DNA from 3 places in the Thalassotalea castellviae genome. Region 3 is predicted to be linked to each of the others. Evidence: predicted binding sites of a transcription regulator. Region 3 holds the regulator's gene; each other region holds the start of a gene.

Region 1 (6,513 bases), on a different contig from region 3:
ATTACTTGTTGAAGAAAAGTGTGTTTCTTGATCAAAAGCAGTATCCCCGCCATTGATAATACCCGAGTGGGCGTTAATTGATTTAAAGTCAAAAAGTTCACTGTCACATAAATGCGAAGGCACAATATTTTGCATTGCGGTGAACATAGACTCAATTCTACCTGGAAAATTTTCGTGCCAGTCATTGAGCATCTTTTTAATATTTTGCCTTTGTAAGTTAGGTTGTGAGCCACATAAATTACAAGGAATGATTGGGAATGCTTTTAATTGGGCGTACTGTATTAATTCACTTTCTTTACAAAAGGCTAATGGTCGAATTACTACATGTTCGCCATTATCTGAAACTAATTTTGCAGGCATTGACTTTAATTTTCCACCATAGAACATATTTAACATCATAGTTTCAATCATATCGTCTCGATGATGGCCTAAAGCTATCTTCGTTGCTCCTAGGGCTTTAGCTGCTTTGTACAAAACGGCGCGACGTAAACGTGAGCATAAACTACAGGTGGTTTTACCTTCAGGAATTTTGTCTTTAACAATTGCGTAGGTATCTTCTTCAATAATTTTATATTCAACGCCCAATGACGTTAAGTAATTAGGTAAAACATGCTCAGGAAACCCCGGTTGTTTTTGATCTAAATTGACTGCAATTAATTCAAAGTTGATAGGTGCGGATTCTTTTAAAATCATCAATATTGATAACATCGCGTAGCTGTCTTTGCCTCCGGACAAACACACCATAATACGATCCCCATCTTCAATCATATTGTATTGAGCAATGGCTTGACCAACATGACGACGTAAGCGCTTTTCTAATTTTGCTAACTGACTTTTCTGTTGAGGGGTTAAAGACGTTGAAGGTGCAAGATTTGTAGACATAATATTCTCAGATGTAAAATTACCGTATAAACTCAGGAACGTAGACGTTCGGCGCGTATTATAACCAAGAAGGTAACAAATCTACATTACTTTCACGCGTGTTTACGGCAGAATAAACTTGTTAAGAATTTACTGTGATCATTAACGGTAAAATTTGATGGTCAGTAAAGGTCATTTTCATTAAAATTTTTTGAATCGTTAAAGAGCTAATATGACTACACAACTTATGACGCGTTTGTTAAAAAATCCGACGGAAAATAAAAATGGCCATCGATTAACCTTGGTTGGATCGCGCTTTTTTATCATCTATTTTATGTTATCACTATTGTATATGTCATCAGCATTTAAGGTATACGCACATAATTTTCATACTAAAGGGCAGGTTTCTACCACTCACAACGCGTCACATAGTCAGGGAAAATCATCGCAAGTATTCGCTTCAAAATTAACATTTCAATCTTATGTTAAGTATTTAGGCAATGAAGCGTTATTTGTCCATATTGCAAACAGTAAGCTGTTATTTGATCCGTTTTTTCATGACAATATTCGAATATATCAATTGGTGCCAGACACGTTAAAAAGGGATATTTTTAGCGGTACAGCCCCGTTTAATGCGATCAATTTGATTTTAATTAGCCATGCACATCGCGATCACTTTGCCGTCGATGAAGTTGTTAGTTATTTATTACGTTTTACAAACACTAAACTCGTTGGCCCCAAACAAGCAATTGATAAGATCAACACCCAGTTAAAAAAACTGAATAAAACTATTAGTCACGAAAGGCTTATCTCAGTTAATTTAAATATTGGCGATCAACCATGGCAGCAAAAAATTGGTGAGTTTCTAATTGATGCCGTTAGGATCCCACACGCCGGCTGGCCGAGCAGGGCAGAGGTTGAAAATATCGTTTTTCGAGTGACGGTAAATCATGCTATTGATGATACTGCTAGTCAATACACGACCGTGATGCATATGGGGGATGCTGATCCTGATGATGATCATTATTTACCCTACCGAAGCTTTTGGCGAAAAAAAATAACGGAGGTAAATTTTCCTCCCTATTGGTTTTTATACTCAGCTGAGGGGCGTGATATTTTGGATAATATTATCGGCGCAAAAACGAATATTGGTGTTCATGTGCCTATGGCTGTGCCAAAGCAATTACAACAATCAGGACGCGAATATTTTTCGATACCCGGAAACATTAAGCCGTTACACTCACAAACTCCAGATAAGTAGAGCTATCAATGCAACATGGCTAAGCGTGTATAATTGGCACTTTTTAATCAAACTGATAATAAAAATTAACTACGTCGATAGGGCGGTAAAGAGTTAAGCAAGTCTTTACCGTAACGTTTAGACACTAATCGGGTGTCCATAATGGTGATTGTGCCAGTGTCTTGCTCATTTCGCAGTAAACGTCCTGTGGCCTGAACTAATTTTTTTGACGTTTCTGGTACCGAAATTGACATAAATGGGTTACCGCCTTTAGTGGTTATATATTCAGCTTGAGCTTGTTCTACAGGCGAGGTTGGTACGGAAAAAGGTAACTTAGTAATGATTAAATTGGTTAAATATTTGCCAGGTAAATCTAAACCTTCAGAAAAACTTTGTGTACCAAAAATTATACTGTCTTTGTCGTCATCACATAACTTTTTATGCTGTTCGATAATATGTTGGCGAGACTGCTCACCTTGTACTTGAATGCTAAGTTTGTGATCTTCTCTCAATGATTTTGCAACTTGCTCCATCTGCCAATAAGAAGAAAACAATACTAAAGTTGCTTTGTCTTGCTTGATAATGGCAGGTAATTCTTTAATTAATTCATCTGTAAATTCATGAGCACTTGGTTCATTTTGCATTGGGTGAACCAGCAGTTTAGCGTTATTTTGATAATCAAAAGGCGAGTCTACTTTTTGATATTGTGTGCCGTCGTTGGTTTGTAAACCTACTTGTCGGCGAAAATGGTCGAATGAATTTAGCGCTAAAATGGTGGCAGAGCATAACACGGCACCTTCACACTTACTCCATAAGTTATCTTCTAGGGTAAAACCTACTTCAATAGGAGATGCCGATAATAAAATGTCTTGGCGTTTTGAGCTGATTTTTTCCATCCAGCGAGCCATCGGCGCCCCTTTTTCGTAATCCGACACTGCATACATGGCCCACAAAGCATGAAAGTTTTCTAAGCGTTGGATCATAAAACCGCATTCAGCTAAAGCTGGCTCGGCTAAATACATTTGTACATCACCGTCTTTGACCGACTCCATTAACAGGTTATAAAGCTTATTACTTTGAGTGAGACATTTTTTACTGAGTTCGGTTAAATCTTCCGCCCAATTTTTTAAGTTTTTTGGGATTATGCCATTTTCAAATCGGTAAATACTGTTGTCATCTTCTCTTGCAAAACGATTATTTTTGTCCACTTGTTCCGCAAAATATAACGCTTGATTATTATCAATAAAGCTTACTACTTTATTCAATTCACCGATTAAGTCTTGGCAATCATCGCTAAGTTTTATCGATGGACTGATCACTGATTGTGATTTTATCAACTTAGACAGTTTTGCAGATAATTCTTTTAACTTTTCAAGCCAGTCAAGGGATCCCTTTAAAGTTACACTTGCACTTGAATGGTCACGCGTTACCTTGGGTAAGTGATGAGCTTCATCAATAATATAAAAAACGTCTTCTGGTGCGGGCAATATTCTGCCACCACCAATTTCAAGATCCGCGAGTAATAAACTATGATTTATCACCAAAACTTCACAAGTTTCCATCGCTTCTCTTGCTTTATGAAAAGGGCAATGTGCATGCTCTGCTAAAGTTTTTAAACAGCTATGTTTGTCTGATTGTATTTGTTGCCAAATATAGTGAGGGATTGGGTCTGCCCAAGAATCAATATCACCTTGCCATTGGTTATTTTTCAGTGCGTTATGTAAATTACTTAATAACTTGATATCCATAGCACTAGGTTTTTGGGCAAAGGTAAAGCCAGCTTGAGGGTTGTCATGTTGGCTAACTGCCGCTGCTAATTTTTGTTGGCATACGTAGCGTTGTCGCCCTTTGACTAAACTAAAATTAAAATTTAATCCTGAATGCTCTTTTAAAAAAGGCAAATCTTTATCAACTAATTGCTCTTGCAGTGCAACCGTTGCGGTGGAAATACAAACGGTTTTTTGCCGAGATAAAGCTAATGGAATAGCACCTAACGAATAGGCAAGTGATTTACCCGTGCCGGTTCCTGCTTCAATGGTAATGATTTTTCGAGATTTATCGTAATCACCCGCTAGGGTTTTAGCAATTTCTGCAATTAAAAACGTTTGTTGTTTTCTAGGATTAAAATTAGCTAGGTTTTCCCCAATGGTTTTGTAAGCCGTGCGTATTATTTGTTTTATCTTATCTGTTAACATAAGTAGTATGTTGTAGGCGCTGGCCAACTATCCATAAAGTAATTTTTATCATACAATGCTGTATATAATAACAGGTTATTAGGCACTAATAGAACCTTTTCATGACAATTTCTTCGATAAACACACCCGCTGCTCATTTAAGTGGCTTTATTTTAACGCGCCAAGCCTATGATACTAAACAAGGTATCGAGTTGTCTTTCTGGTTAAAAAGTCACAATGGTGTAAGAAATTTTCTGGTTAAGCATGAAAAAGCGGTATTTTTTGTCGAAGCTGGGCAACAAAGCAAAGCCAGCAATTTGTTAAATGACAATAACGTTATTGTCGAAAATATAAAACCTGTTCCGCTTAAAACCTTTGGGCAAGTGCCTGTGGTCGCTGTTTATTTTTCTACGATGAGAGAATTCTATCGTGCGCGAGAGATACTCAAAACGCACGATGTAAAATGTTATGAAGACGATTTTCGTCCAGAAGATCGCTACTTAATGGAGCGATTTATTACCGCCAGCGCACATTTTACCTTAGCTGATCAGCAATCGTTAACCGCTGGGCAACGAAAAAGTCGCTTTCCTGTTCATCTTGTTCATAAATCTCGGGCAATACCGGCTGAACAAACACTTGACGCCATTCGCTTATCTATGGTTTCCCTTGATATAGAGTGCTCGATGAAAGGAGAGTTGTACTCTATTGGTCTTTACTCGGAAAACTTAAACAATCAACCGTTAAAAAAAGTATTGATGATCGGCTCCCCAAATACTTTTGCTAAGTCAAAAAAGCTAAACGACAAGCAAGCCTCTGATATTGAGACGAATATTGTTTGGCTAAGTGATGAACAAACTTTGCTGAAAACTTTGATTGAGTGGATTGAAGTCAATGATCCTGATGTTTTTATTGGTTGGAATGTTATTCAGTTTGATTTTGCTTTGTTACAAAAACGATGTGATTTGTATGGCATAAACTTTACGATCGGCCGTGATGGTCGAGCGCCACGTTGGCGTAAAAATCAAAACAGTGAACAACAATTTATCGACGTAAATGGTAGGATCATTCTAGATGGAATCGACTTATTAAAAACCGCTACATACAATTTTCCAAGCTTTTCCTTAGATTACGTTGCACGAGAATTATTAGGCTTAGCGAAAAAAGTCGACGATGTTGATAATCGCATCAAAGAAATTACCGATAATTTTCATCATGATAAGCTAGCGTTAGCGGCATATAACCTAGAAGATTGCCGATTAGTCACCTTGATTTTTAATAAAACTCAATTACTCGACTTTGCCATGCTACGGGCACAATTAACAGGTTTAACCGTGGATAGAATAGGCGGCTCAGTAGCGGCATTTACTAATTTATATTTACCTAAATTACACCGTGCTGGTTATGTTGCCCCTAACATGGGAGATGGTTTACAAGGACTCGTTTCGCCCGGCGGCTATGTGATGGACTCGATCCCCGGTTTATACAAAAATGTTTTAGTGCTTGATTTTAAAAGCTTGTACCCCAGTATAATTCGCTCGTTTAATATCGACCCTATGGGGATGATCGAAGGATTAAACGATCCTGACAATGCTATTGAAGGCTTTGACGGAGCGTTGTTTTCAAGAGATAAACATTTTCTCCCCGATATTATTAACCAATTATGGCTTGAGCGTGATAAAGCGAAAAAAGAGCAAAACGCCGCATTGTCCCAAGCGATAAAAATTATTATGAATTCATTCTATGGCATTTTAGGCTCTACAGTTTGCCGATTTTTTGATCCTCGTTTATCAGGCTCAATTACCAAAAGAAGCCATGAGTTATTAAAAGTTACTAAAAGCTGGATAGAAGATAAAGGCTATAAAGTGATTTATGGCGATACAGATTCTATTTTCGTTCATGTTGGCAACGATAAAACACCAGACGAATGCAAAAGTTTAGGTGAGGTATTACAACATTTTATTAATGATAAATGGCAAGCAAAACTTAAAGCTGACTTTGATATTGAAAGCCAGTTAGAAATTGAATTTGAGACTCATTTTACGCAATTCTTTATGCCGACTATTAGAGGGCTAGAGGTAGGAACAAAAAAACGTTATGCGGGAATAGTCATTAAAAATGGCCAACAAGCGCTAATATTTAAAGGTCTGGAAAGTGTTCGAACTGACTGGACGGAACTTGCGAAAAAATTTCAACGAGAGCTTTATTTGAAAGTTTTTAATGGCGAAGAAGTAACAAATT
Region 2 (6,513 bases), on a different contig from region 3:
AATATGTTAACGGTGGTCAAACCGATTAGTGATACAGAGCAAGTTACGTTGAAAAATGCGTTAGGAAGAGTCTTAGCACAAGATATTAAAAGTCCAGTAAATGTCCCGCCAAATGATAATTCTGCAATGGATGGTTACACATTTTCATCGCAAAGCTTAGCTGAAAATAACACCCTGAAATTGGTTGGACGCTCGATGGCTGGTGCGCCTTTTACAGGTGAATGTAAAGCGGGTGAATGTGTACGTATCATGACTGGCGCTAAAGTACCTGCTGATTGCGATACCGTTGAAATGCAAGAAAATTGTCAGGTTGATGGTGAAAATATTACTTTTTTATCGGCAAGAAAACGTGCGGATAATGTGAGAAGTAAGGGAGAAGATATTGCTAAAGAGCAAATTGTTTTTCTTACAGGACGAGAGTTAACGGCTATCGACATTGGCGTGCTAGCTTCCTTAGGTATTGATAAAGTAACGGTTTTTAGAAAACTTAAGGTCGCGTTAATTTCAACCGGCGATGAATTAAAAAAACCAGGACAGTCGCTTAATGATGGTGATATTTACGAAAGCAATAGTCAGTTCTTAACATCATTATTGACTAAACTCGGTGCAGAAATTATTGATTTTGGTATTGTTGGAGACGTAGAAACAAGTATTTTTACCGCTTTTAAAAAAGCCGATGATGTTGCTGATGTGGTGATTTCATCTGGTGGTGTTTCTGTTGGAGACGCTGATTATACCAAAACGGTCCTTGAAGCTTTGGGTAAAATAGCATTTTGGAAAATCGCCATGAAACCCGGAAAACCTTTTGCTTTTGGCACGCTTACTAAGGCATATTTTTTTGGTTTACCAGGTAACCCCGTTTCTGCCTTAGTCACTGCTCATCAGTTAGCACTTCCCGCGTTATTAAAAATGCAGCAAGTTAATCGTGAACAACCGTTAACATTGAAAGCGAAAACTACCCAAGTTTTAAAAAAATCACCAGGGAGAATGGATTTTCAGCGGGGTATTCTAAGTCAGGATGAAAATGGTGATTTACAAGTTACTTCAACGGGCAGTCAAGGCTCTGGCATATTGACCAGTATGGCTGCAGCCAATTGTTATATCGTTCTTGCGGCTGAGCAAGGGAAAGTGAATCAAGGTGAATGGGTTAAGGTACAAATGTTTGATAAATACTTACAATAGTTTTACCTATTTATAGACAACTTTTGTTGGCTTAATTTTTAATGAGTTTGGTTTTTGACTATGCGACAGTCTCTCTATTTATTACCTGGTACTATGTGTGATGCACGCCTATGGCAGCCAATGATTTCAGCCTTGGAAGTGTTGAGTGACATTCATTTTGATTTTCACTTTTTAACTATTGTTCAAAAGCCAACAATCAATGACATTCTTGATGATATAAAACAGCAACTGCCAGATGAAAAAGTCGTCCTATTAGGATTTTCATTAGGGGGATATTTGGCATCTGCTTTTCTATTAAAATATCCTCAATTGATTGAAAAACTATTGGTGATAGCCAATATGCCATGTGCTTTGCCAGAAAGAGAAATGAAAGAGCGTGCTCGAGCGGTTGCTTGGATCAAAAGGAATGGCTATGCCGGTATTGCGCGAAAACGAATATTAGCTTTATTAGATAAAAGTGCACATCATCGCAACGATATCGTGTCTTTGATTGAAAATATGGATAAATCATTGGGGCAAGAGGCACTCGTTCATCAATTATTGGCCACAACCAAACGAGAGAATATTTTTCATCAACTAGCGTTACTCAATCAGAAAAAATATTTTTGTGTCGGTGAAAATGATCCTTTAGTTTCGATATCATCGTTGACGGATTTCCAACAACTCGATAAAAACATGACCTTAACTATTTTTGAACAAGCCGGCCATATGTTGCCATTAGAAAAGCCAAAGGCACTGGCTCATTGGTTAATGGGAAATCTAACTAATCATACATAAAAACTTACTGTTATTCAGTGTGTTAAGCGTGCTTAATTACAGCGTGGAAGTTAAAGTTAATCATTGACTATGTTCAGCAAACAGCAAGCAATTGAAGAAGGTTCGCTTCAAATTGCTCTGCCGTTGTCGCTTAAACATCATCAGGGATAGGGAACTTTTGCTTCTTGCTCTGACTATTCGACAAATTTTACGTCGATTTTACTCAGCGCTGCTACATCCGTAATACTTACATTCCCGTTTAAGCTTTTCTCAAGTTTTGCTGCTACTTTATATGAACCATGGTTTCTAGCAAAATCAGTAATATCGTCACCATTGCACATTACCTTATTGGCAACTGCTTTGTTATTTAACCGATAAGATTTCATGGTTTTGTTAAATTTCAACATGCTATTGGTAGTAGATGCTTTACAAACTTCAATTAAAGAATCTTCTATATATTTGTCCATTGCTGAACTAGTAAAACTCGTGCCTGCTAATAATGTCAATGTAATGGCCGCTGTAATGGTTGATTTAATTTTATTCATGATAACGCTCCTAAAAATATCTAAAGTGGTAAAACGACATTTGCAAAATTGCTATGTACAACTTAATAGTGGCGTTTTTTTCAATAAAAGTTGCAAGATTTATCTGGATGAATGTAAGGAAAATCTACGGTGTAATTTTAATGGAGAGGATTCTATTGTTATGATTTAAAAGGGAAATCTGTCTAGTTTGCAAGTTGTTTTTATGGAGTTGTGTCATGGATATTTACATTCATCGTTAAAATGACACAAATTAAATGAGGAATATGTCAGTCGTCGCATGATGGTTAACAGGTTAATTTTCATGTTTTAGTTAATTTATATTGCATTTTTTGCCAAAAAAGATATTCTACTGTTTTTATATACAGCTCTTGTAGTGCGCATTGCTTCGTTTATGATGTACTTACCAGAGTAGCTTTTCGTTAAATAAGGGAAAACAATGGCCGTTGAAAGTCGATTTGTTGTCATAAGACAAGGTGTGGAGGTAGAAACATTTATGGATAAGAAAGCCGCAGATGAATATGACAAGATGTTAGATATGGCTGATAGTCTTGCTGAACTATTTGAAAGTGCCACGATAGAATTATCGGAAAATATGCGAGAAGAACTCAGTGTTTATATTGCTCAACATAGGGAACAAGTGCTTATTGCCTTGCAAGCTAAGAAACCTAAAGTCGCAAAAAAACAAGTCCAAAAAGTGGAAGACAATAATAGTGCTGCTAAGGAAACTGAGCGTAAAAGTGATGCAGCATAGTCGTTAACTGATAGCTTTTATGATTGAGTATCAGTTAATCCGCAGTCATAAGCGGAAAAGTATTGCCTTACAGGTAAAACAGGGCCTTGTTATCGTTAGGGCTCCACAATATGTTAAAGAAAGTTATATTCAGCAGTTTGTTCTTCAAAAGTCATCCTGGCTTGAGGCCAAGCTTTTAACCCAAAATAATCTACTCAAAGAACAAGCATTGAACCATCAAGGAATTGTCTTGAGTGAAAATGGATTTTTATGGTTTGAGGGGTTCAGAAAAAACATTTCACTTACTTTTTCTAGCAAAAATTGTATCGAAAATCACGGTGACAGTATTCAAATTACGCTCGCTCAACGGTATAAAAATGTCGATAAAACGCGACAACAGAAGGTTATTAAACAGCTTGTAGAAGCTTGGTTTAAACAAAGTGCTGAGACAGTAATAGCAGAAAAAGTTAAATATTTTAGCGCTCAACTTAATTTATACCCAAGTAATATCAAAGTCAGGCAATATAAAGCTCGTTGGGGGAGTTGCAACAATTACGGACAATTAAACTTTAACTACTTATTGATGATGGTACCTGATTGGGTGATAAATTATGTAGTTGTTCACGAACTTTGCCATTTAAAGCATTTAAATCATAGTCGGCAATTTTGGTCATTAGTCGAAGCGTTTTTTCCTCGTTTTAAAGAAGCTAAGCATTGGCTTAAAGTCCATCAAAATCATCTTCAATGGCCAACACAATAAATCACCTAGTAAAATACAGCTAATGTTTCATTTAACTTATTGATAATGTAGCGTATTTCTATCCATATTTTTTTAAAGTAGTCATTTTTATCTTCACCTTTTTAATAATTCTTTTGTTATCAATCAGTTGTTTTATCTTGGCATGATAATCGCTTGTATTTTATACAAATATTAATAAACAGCTCTTTCAGTCAACAAATTGACTGGAAGATTAACATGAGGAATTGTGATGAAAGTAAATCGATATAATTGGAAAATGGCGTGTATTTATGCAATTTCGGCTATTTTATCCTTAGCTATTTTAAAAGTGTTATTTGGTTTTTAAATATGAGTTGCCAAATTTGCCAAGATAAATGGGGCTGGACGGTGAAAATAAAAGCTTGGAAATAATTGAGATAGCAATATTAATTATATATTTATCAAGGCGTTAAATTATTATATGTGTTAGTGCGTTCCATTTGCTTAAAAAAAAATCATAAATTGTGCGTTTAGCCGTTAACAGCCTGACTTTTTTAAGGTAAATTACACCCCATTGAAAATAATAATAATAGGAATTCCCATTTCATGAGTTTGTCAGTCCTTATTTGTGATGACTCCAATATGGCTCGTAAACAGGTACTAAGAATTTTACCTGAATCACTGTCTGAAAATGTTCAACTTGCCACTAATGGTGTTGAAGCATTAGAAATCTTAAATAACCAAGCTATAGATGTGCTTTTTCTTGATCTTACTATGCCTGTTGTTGATGGCGTTGGTGTGTTGCAAGGTATCAAGGAGGCCGGTCTAAATGTAAATGTTTTTGTTATCTCAGCTGATATTCAACCTGAGATGCAAAACAAAGTTTTAGAGCTTGGCGCGAAAGCTTTTTTGCGTAAACCCGTTCAATTAGATGTCCTTACTTCTCATCTAAAACAACATGATATTATATGAACAACGTTAATTTAAATGACGATCAACAAGATTGTTTACAAGAAATTATCAATGTAGCTATGGGGCAGGCAAGTGATCAGCTTGCTCGCTATTTAGATACTTTTGTTTACCTTAAAGTCCCAAGCATCGAACAGGTCAGTTCCCAACATTTATCAGATACCTTAAAGTCTGAAGCACAGTCTGTAGCGGTAGTCAGCCAAGGTTTTTTTGGTTATGAAGGGATCCGCGGCGAAGCTTTATTAATGTATCAGCCAAAAGACTCTGATCGCTTAGCGGATTTACTGGGTTACGAGCCAGATGAGTTGTCGGTTGAAGAACAAATTATTGATTTAAGTTCGATATTAACGACAACGTTTTTAAATGTCTTTGCTAGTCAAATTGATAATCAAATGTCATATAGTGCACCTCGACTATTATTTTCTAGTGATGCTGCGAATTCCAACGCTAACCAAACGTCTATTTCAGATCATATTCAACATAATTCATTCAATTGGGACGTTGCATTAAAAGTTAAGATCACTTATCAAGTCACGGATTATTCATTTAATTGCGATATGATTTTATTGATACCAGAATCGGCTATTATCAATATAACCTCTGTAATTGACCGTATATTGGAAGATTACTAGTGTCAGATAATCCATTATGTACCACCATTACTGAACAGTTAAATACTGGGGTATTAATTCTTGATCTAAACTACAACATTGTAGAGTGGAACCGATTTTTCGCGATCCATGCTCACCTTAACTTACAAGATATGGTAGGCAAAAATGTTTTTACTGCTTTTCCTGAGCTGCCTAAAAGGTGGTTTGAAAGAAAACTGTCAAGCGTCATTCAATTAAAGACACAAAGTTTTTGTTCTTGGGAACAACGCCATCATTTATTTGAATTATCGCATTCCAGACCCATTACGACAGATAGCCATTTTATGGCGCAAAACTGTACTTTTTTTCCGATAGAAACCAATAACGAAATTACGCATATTTGCATCTTAATCGAAGATGTTACCGATGTTTGCCATTATCAGACGAGACTAAATAAAACCTTAGAAGAGCTTGCTAAAGCCAATAGAATTGATGGTTTAACACAAGTTTTTAATCGTAAGCATTGGGAAGAGTGCCTAGACAAAGAATTTTCTCGTGCTCGTCGATATGATCACGGTTTAGCCTTAATTATGTTCGATTTAGATCATTTTAAATTACTTAATGATACTTATGGTCATCAGTGTGGTGATCAAGTCTTGATTAAAACAGCACAAAAAATAAGTAGTTTACTTAGGTTATGTGATCAGTTTGGCCGCTATGGTGGTGAAGAGTTTGCCGCAATTTTACCTGAGACAGATTTAGCTGGCGCAGTTGATGTTGCCGAGCGTATATGTCGATCCATAGAAGAGCTTGTCATTGAATTTCAAGATAAGCGTATTCGTATTTCTACAAGTGTAGGTGTCGCAACTATCAATCCTGATGATAAACGCTATGAAGATTTAATTTCAAATGCAGATATTGCCCTGTATGAAGCGAAAGAAACCGGACGTAATAAAGTTTGTGCCGCTAAAGAAATAGAACTTATTCTTGAAGATTAAATATTTATACGATTTTATCTGCGTT
Region 3 (6,513 bases):
AGCTTTACTCACTTTCTCAACGACTTTTTCAACAGTAGTCGCAGCTGAAGAAGCAGAACCGCTAGTCGCTGATTTAACATCAGCCGCTTGTACAGTATCACCTGTGTCATTGCCCCAAGCGTTTCGCTCGTAAGTAACAACCGCAGCAATTTCTTTCATGCTAAGTTGTTTGCCATAACCTTGCATACCGGTTCCGGCTTTACCATTGAAAACGATATCTATATGGTCAGCAACACTGCCCGTTGTCGCAACAGGACTGCCTTTAAGCGCTGGAAACGCAGGAGGTAAACCTAAGCCTGTAGGTTGATGACAAGCAGCACAATAAGCCGTGTAAGTAGTTTCACCTAATTGCATTAATTCTTCTTTAGAGAGTGAAGCATTTAAAGAAGCAGCCTCTGCAGCAGCGGCATTAGCGATTAATTCATTTTGTTCATCAATCCAACGGGCGTAGTCTTCTTCCGATTTAACTTCAACGACAATCGGCATAAAACCATGATCTTTACCGCAAAGCTCAGCACATTGGCCTCTATATATTCCTGGCTCAGGTACTATCGCCCATGCTTCGTTGATAAAACCAGGGTTAGCATCTTGTTTAACGGCAAAATCTGGCACCCACCATGAATGAATCACATCATCAGAAGTGATCAAAAAGCGAATTTTTTTATTAACCGGTATCACCAAATGTCTATCAACCTCTAAAAGATAATTTTCACCTTTTGTTTCGCCAACACCATTTTGGTTTTCATATTGTCCACGAGGAGTCGATAAAACAGAGTAAAACTCAATGTCTTGGTCAAAATATTTATAGTGCCATTTCCACTGAGAGCCAGTGACTTGAATAGTGATATCAGAATTATCGTTATTTTCCATGCTAACGAGTGTTTTCGTTGCGGGTACCGCCATGCCGATTAAGATGACAATAGGGATAACTGTCCACAGAATTTCCACCTTGGTACTTTCATGAAAAGTTGCTGGCTTTACCCCCTTTGATTTGCGATGGAACATGATTGACCAAAACATCGCCCCAAAAACCACAACACCAATTGCAGTACAAATATAAAGCGCAAACATATGAAGACCATATACTTCCTGACTTATATCAGTAACACCTTTGGTAAGATTTAACTGTTTATCTGCCCAAGCCATACTAGGAACTAATAGCCCTAGGAATAGCCAACTTAGGTTACGTCTCTTCACTCGACATCTCCTCCACCCTTTCTAAGTTTTAAAATCTTTAATATCATTAAAAAACGAATATCTTGATTTCTTTTAGTTGTTTTTGTTGTTATTTTTTCTGGCTATTTTTTAACCACTTAAAGTGCGCCTTATTATTATTTTTGTTCAATTTCTGTCCTAGAATTACTTAAATCTTGATCTAGGTCAATTCTTAATTTTCTTTAATAAAAGTAAAAACACTAACAATTACAATAGAGTATCAACTCTAAAACGTTAAAAAGTCCATTTTATATAGCCTGACGCCATAGGCTAAAAATCAAGCAATTGCTCTAATAAAATAATATCAGGTAGAAATGAGGGTGAATATTTTTTAATCAAAAAACAATCTAGTTTGAGAATACTAAGATTAAATAAGAATTATTCTTTATAAAAGTTCGGCTAAAGCATGAAAAGTGACAAAAAGTAAAAAATTGCTGACTTTTATTAAAAAGAGGAGAACAAAAGTCAGCAATATGGAAAAGTTAAATTTACATCCAGTCGGCAGAACGAATAACTCCTACAGCTATGCCTTCAACATTAAAATGTTGCGAAGTTAAATCAACTTTTATCGGTGAGAAATCTTCATTTTCAGCGTGAAGATAAACAACATTTCCTTCACGTTTAAATCGTTTTACCGTTACATCTTCATCAATTCGCGCAACAATCACTTGGCCATTTTGCACGTCAGTCGTTTGATGTACCGCTAATAAATCACCATCGAGAATGCCTATATCTTTCATACTTTCGCCATTTACTCGCAATAAATAATCCGCTGCAGGGTGAAATAAATTACCGTCAATTTTATAGTTATCTTCAACATGTTCTTGCGCCAGAATAGGTTCTCCTGCCGCAACACGACCAATTAACGGTAAGCCTTCTTCTTCAGTAAACTGTTCCGCTAAACGAATACCGCGCGACGTGCCAGGTAGCATTTCGATGTAACCTTTTTTAGCGAGTGCTTTTAAATGCTCTTCGGCGGCATTGGCAGATTTAAAACCGAAAAAATCGGCAATTTCAGCGCGCGTGGGTGGCATACCCGTTTGAGAAATATTTTCTTTAATAAGATCAAAAATTTGTTCTTGGCGTGGTGTAAGTGGTCGTAGGTTAGTCATTCGACAATTTCCTGTATATACTGACAGTTATAACTGTTAGTATATACAGGCTGTAAATAAACGCAACCCTGACTAGTCAAGTAAAAAACTTAATCGAGATATCAGACATAATGCTATATAAATGAATGAGATAAAAACCTCTCTATTCGCCATTGGTTATTATATCTGAAAGCAAAATCAGCTATGCTTAGCCAACGTTTCACTTAAAAATACGAGCCACGTGAAAGCAGAATTTCATCATAGTATTAATGATATTGCCAAAAACCAATGGCAAGCCGTAGAAAACTCTTTATGCCCACTGATGCATTATGAATTTTTCAAAGCGCTTGAAGATAGTACGTCTATTTGTATTAAGACTGGTTGGCAGCCTCATCATTTAACCTTATCTACTGATAAAACAATTCAAGCAATTATCCCGTTATATATTAAACAACACTCATGGGGCGAGTATGTGTTTGACTGGGACTGGGCACAAGCTTATCAGCACAATGGTTTAGATTATTATCCCAAGTTAGTCAGCACTATTCCTGTTACCCCCATTCCAAATGACAAGCTCCTAAGCGAAACGGTTGATTATCTGCAAATCATAAAAGTACTGATTGAGTATTGCCAGCAAAATGATATCAATAGCTGGCACTTGTTGTTTATTCCTGAAATTTCTCAAGCTGCTCAAGAAAAGTTACCTGATGACGTATATCTTCGCCATACGGTTCAGTTTCATTGGTTTAATCGTCAATATCAAAGTTTTGACCATTTCCTTTCAACATTTACCGCCAGAAAACGTAAAAACACCTTAAAAGAACGCCGTTCAATTGCTCAACAAGATGTTCAGGTTAAGCGGTTTGTCGGTAAAGACATTACCAAGAAACATTTAGATTACTTCTATTTAACTTACCAATTAACTTATTTAAAAAAAGGTCATCAGCCGCACTTAAGCTATGCTTTTTTTCAACAAATTTTTCAAACGTTACCGGATAATATTTTACTGGTAATCGCGAGTCGAGATGATCAATATATTGCTTGTTCATTGTTCTTTTATGATCATCAGCATTTATATGGTCGTTATTGGGGCTGTAGTGAATCAGTGAAAAATCTTCATTTTGAGCTTTGTTATTATCAAGGCATCGAATTTTGCATTGCTAATAAATTAGCGATGTTTAATCCAGGCACACAAGGTGAGCATAAAATACAACGAGGTTTTGAAGCCGTATTGACCTATTCTTATCATTGGATCAAACATGAACACTTCAAAACGCCGATAAAAAATTACTGCCAACAAGAACGAGTACAACTAAAGCGTTATCAAAAGCAATGTTTAGCGGCATTACCGTTTAAACAAAGCTAACGCGTCAACAAAAGGAAATTAGGATGGAATTAGCATTTTCTCAGGCCTGTGAAAACAACAAGTCTGCCATTTTATCAGTATTAAATCAGGCGTTTAGTACCACAAACAAGGTGCTTGAAATAGGCTCTGGCACGGGTCAACATGCCGTACATTTTGCTGAACATTTACCACAACTAGTTTGGCAAACCAGTGATCTTGCCACCAATCATTTTTCTATCCAGCAAAGAGTCATTAACAGCGGTTTAAACAATATTCGCGCGCCTATTACCCTTGATCTTACTGAAGACTGGTCTTTTACTAACGACAACAGTACCCCTTATTTTGATGGTATTTTTACTGCCAATACCCTGCATATTGTGAGCTGGCCGCTAGTACAACGCTTTTTCACTGGCGTTGGCAATAATTTAGTCAAAGACGGAACCTTATGTATTTACGGACCATTTAACTACCAAGGTAAATTTACTAGCGCAAGTAATCAACAATTTGATACGTGGTTAAAAGAACGTGATCAACTCAGTGGTATTCGTGACTTTGAAGCCATAATTACCTTGGCAAATGCTGCCGGTTTTTCTTTAATCACCGACCACACTATGCCGGCAAATAACCGTTTATTAGTATTTAGAAAATGCGAATAAATAATTAGCAACAAATTAAAAAAAAACGGCACTTTCAACGAACCAAAGTGCCGAACTAGGTTAAACAAGCATTTCTTTTACGTTTTCACTAACAATTAATTCACCTTCCGTCAGCGCTTGAATTTCTTCAATAGAAACCCCTGGCGCATATTCTAATAAATGAAATTTACCTTGATGAATTTCTAAGTAAGCTAAGTCGGTAAGCACCTTTTTAATACAATTTTTACCTGTGAGCGGCAAAGTACAATTGGCGAGTAATTTAGAATCTCCATGCTTTGAAGCATGTGTCATGGTAACAATAATATTATCAGCGCCGGCCACTAAATCCATTGCGCCCCCCATGCCTTTGATTAACTTTCCAGGGATCATATATGAAGCAATGTTGCCATTCACATCCACTTCAAAGGCACCGAGTACCGTTAAATCAACATGGCCACCGCGGATCATGGCAAATGACTCAGCACTTGAAAATACAGACGCTCCGGTTGCCATAGTGACCGTTTGCTTACCGGCATTAATTAAATCCGCATCAATTTCATCTTCCGTAGGAAATTGTCCCATGCCCAGAAGGCCGTTTTCTGATTGCAGCATAACTTCCATATTTTCAGGAATATAATTCGCCACTAAAGTAGGAATACCAATCCCTAAATTAACGTAATAACCGTCTTGTAATTCTTGAGCAACGCGCTTTGCCATTTGTTCTCGAGTTAACGCCATTTTTATTCTCCTGACTCTTGCTGCGAAGGACGAATCGTTCGCTGTTCAATGCGTTTTTCAAAGGTGCCGACAATCAGACGGTCGACATAAATACCTGAGGTATGAATTTGGTCTGGATCAAGTTCACCTGGTTCAACGATTTCTTCAACTTCAACGACCGTGATTTTTCCTGCGGTTGCCGCCATTGGATTAAAATTACGCGCTGTTTTGCGATAAACTAAGTTGCCGTATTTGTCCGCTTTCCACGCTTTGATAATCGCGAAATCACCTTTTATGCCCTCTTCCAGCAAGTATTCTCTGCCATTAAAAGTACGTACTTCCTTACCTTCTCCCACTGGTGTACCAACACCTGTAGCAGTGAAAAAAGCAGGAATGCCCGCTCCGCCAGCCCGCATTTTTTCAGCAAGAGTTCCTTGCGGTGTTAATTCAACGGCTAATTCGCCACTCATCATTTGTCGTTCAAACTCAGCATTTTCACCGACATATGACGCCACTATTTTGCTAATTTGACGATCGGCAAGTAACACCCCTAAACCAAAATCATCAACACCACAATTATTTGAAACCACCGTAAGATCTTTAGTGCCTTTACGCTTAATTTCATTGATTAAGTTTTCAGGAATGCCGCATAAACCGAAGCCGCCAGCAATGACTGTCATTCCGTTTTCTAAGCCTGCCATCGCTTCTTGATAGTTAGCGACAACTTTATTAAAACCTGCCATTTTTTTGTTCCTATATTTGATAAATTAAATAGCTTAATGCTTTCAAAAGCGATTTAATGGAATTATTTCACTGTCCAACCGCCATCAAGCACAAGGGCTTGGCCGGTCATATTTCTTGCTTCTTTACTCGCCAAAAAACACACCGTGGCACAGATTTCGTCAATATCGATAAACGACTTTTTCGGCATAGGCTCTAGCATTATTTTATTGATGACGTCTTCTTCGCTAATGCCATGTTGTTGCGCTTGGTCTTTGATCTGTTTTTCAACTAATGGCGTTTTAACGTAGGCAGGACAAATTGTATTGATGGTAATGTCAGTATCAGATGTTTCTAAAGCGATCACTTTCGAAAAACCAATTAAGCCATGTTTAGCTGCCACATATGCAGACTTATAAGGCGAAGCAACTAAGCCATGTATTGAGCCAATATTGATAATTCTGCCAAAGCCGTTTTCCCGCATTTTGGGCATAAAAGCTTTACAGGTTCGCGCCGGCCCTGTCAGTAATACATCAACAATTTTTTGCCAAACATTCATGGGAAAATCTTCTAAACGTGAAACATGCTGTATACCGGCATTGTTGACTAAAATGTCCACGGTTGTATCAGCTAATGCTGCGAGTAAATTTTCGATATCTTGTTCATTGGTAACGTCTAGTTTAATGCCTCTTGCAGTTAAGCCTTTTTCAGCCAATTTTTGCTGGGCAGATAAAACCGCTTCATCATTCATATCAGTGATAATGATATTCGCACCTTTTTCAGCCAACGA

What was found. The regulator LexA, encoded in region 3, represses DNA repair genes until DNA is damaged. The targets are predictions, from matches to a motif close to TACTGTATNNNNATACAGTA.
Region 1: the regulator LexA is predicted to act here: its motif matches at 4,353-4,372, upstream of RM573_RS16300 (DNA polymerase II).
Region 2: the regulator LexA is predicted to act here: its motif matches at 2,831-2,850, upstream of RM573_RS07610 (YebG family protein).

What each region holds. Positions count from the first base shown of each region.
Region 1 covers NZ_JAVRIF010000012.1:5,698-12,210, reverse strand. The annotation lists gene ttcA (tRNA 2-thiocytidine(32) synthetase TtcA) at 1-882, opposite strand, end outside; gene RM573_RS16310 (MBL fold metallo-hydrolase) at 1,094-2,122, shown strand; gene dinG (ATP-dependent DNA helicase DinG) at 2,188-4,296, opposite strand; gene RM573_RS16300 (DNA polymerase II) at 4,398-6,513, shown strand, end outside.
Region 2 covers NZ_JAVRIF010000003.1:292,311-298,823, forward strand. The annotation lists gene moeA (molybdopterin molybdotransferase MoeA) at 1-1,182, shown strand, start outside; gene RM573_RS07600 (alpha/beta fold hydrolase) at 1,243-1,959, shown strand; gene RM573_RS07605 (DUF3718 domain-containing protein) at 2,133-2,483, opposite strand; gene RM573_RS07610 (YebG family protein) at 2,920-3,234, shown strand; gene RM573_RS07615 (M48 family metallopeptidase) at 3,254-3,973, shown strand; gene RM573_RS07620 (response regulator) at 4,538-4,903, shown strand; gene RM573_RS07625 (chemotaxis protein) at 4,900-5,532, shown strand; gene RM573_RS07630 (GGDEF domain-containing protein) at 5,532-6,488, shown strand.
Region 3 covers NZ_JAVRIF010000005.1:191,060-197,572, forward strand. The annotation lists gene coxB (cytochrome c oxidase subunit II) at 1-1,146, opposite strand, end outside; gene lexA (transcriptional repressor LexA) at 1,704-2,327, opposite strand; gene RM573_RS11025 (GNAT family N-acetyltransferase) at 2,548-3,672, shown strand; gene RM573_RS11030 (DUF938 domain-containing protein) at 3,696-4,307, shown strand; gene RM573_RS11035 (CoA transferase subunit B) at 4,368-5,024, opposite strand; gene RM573_RS11040 (CoA transferase subunit A) at 5,027-5,746, opposite strand; gene RM573_RS11045 (3-hydroxybutyrate dehydrogenase) at 5,809-6,513, opposite strand, start outside.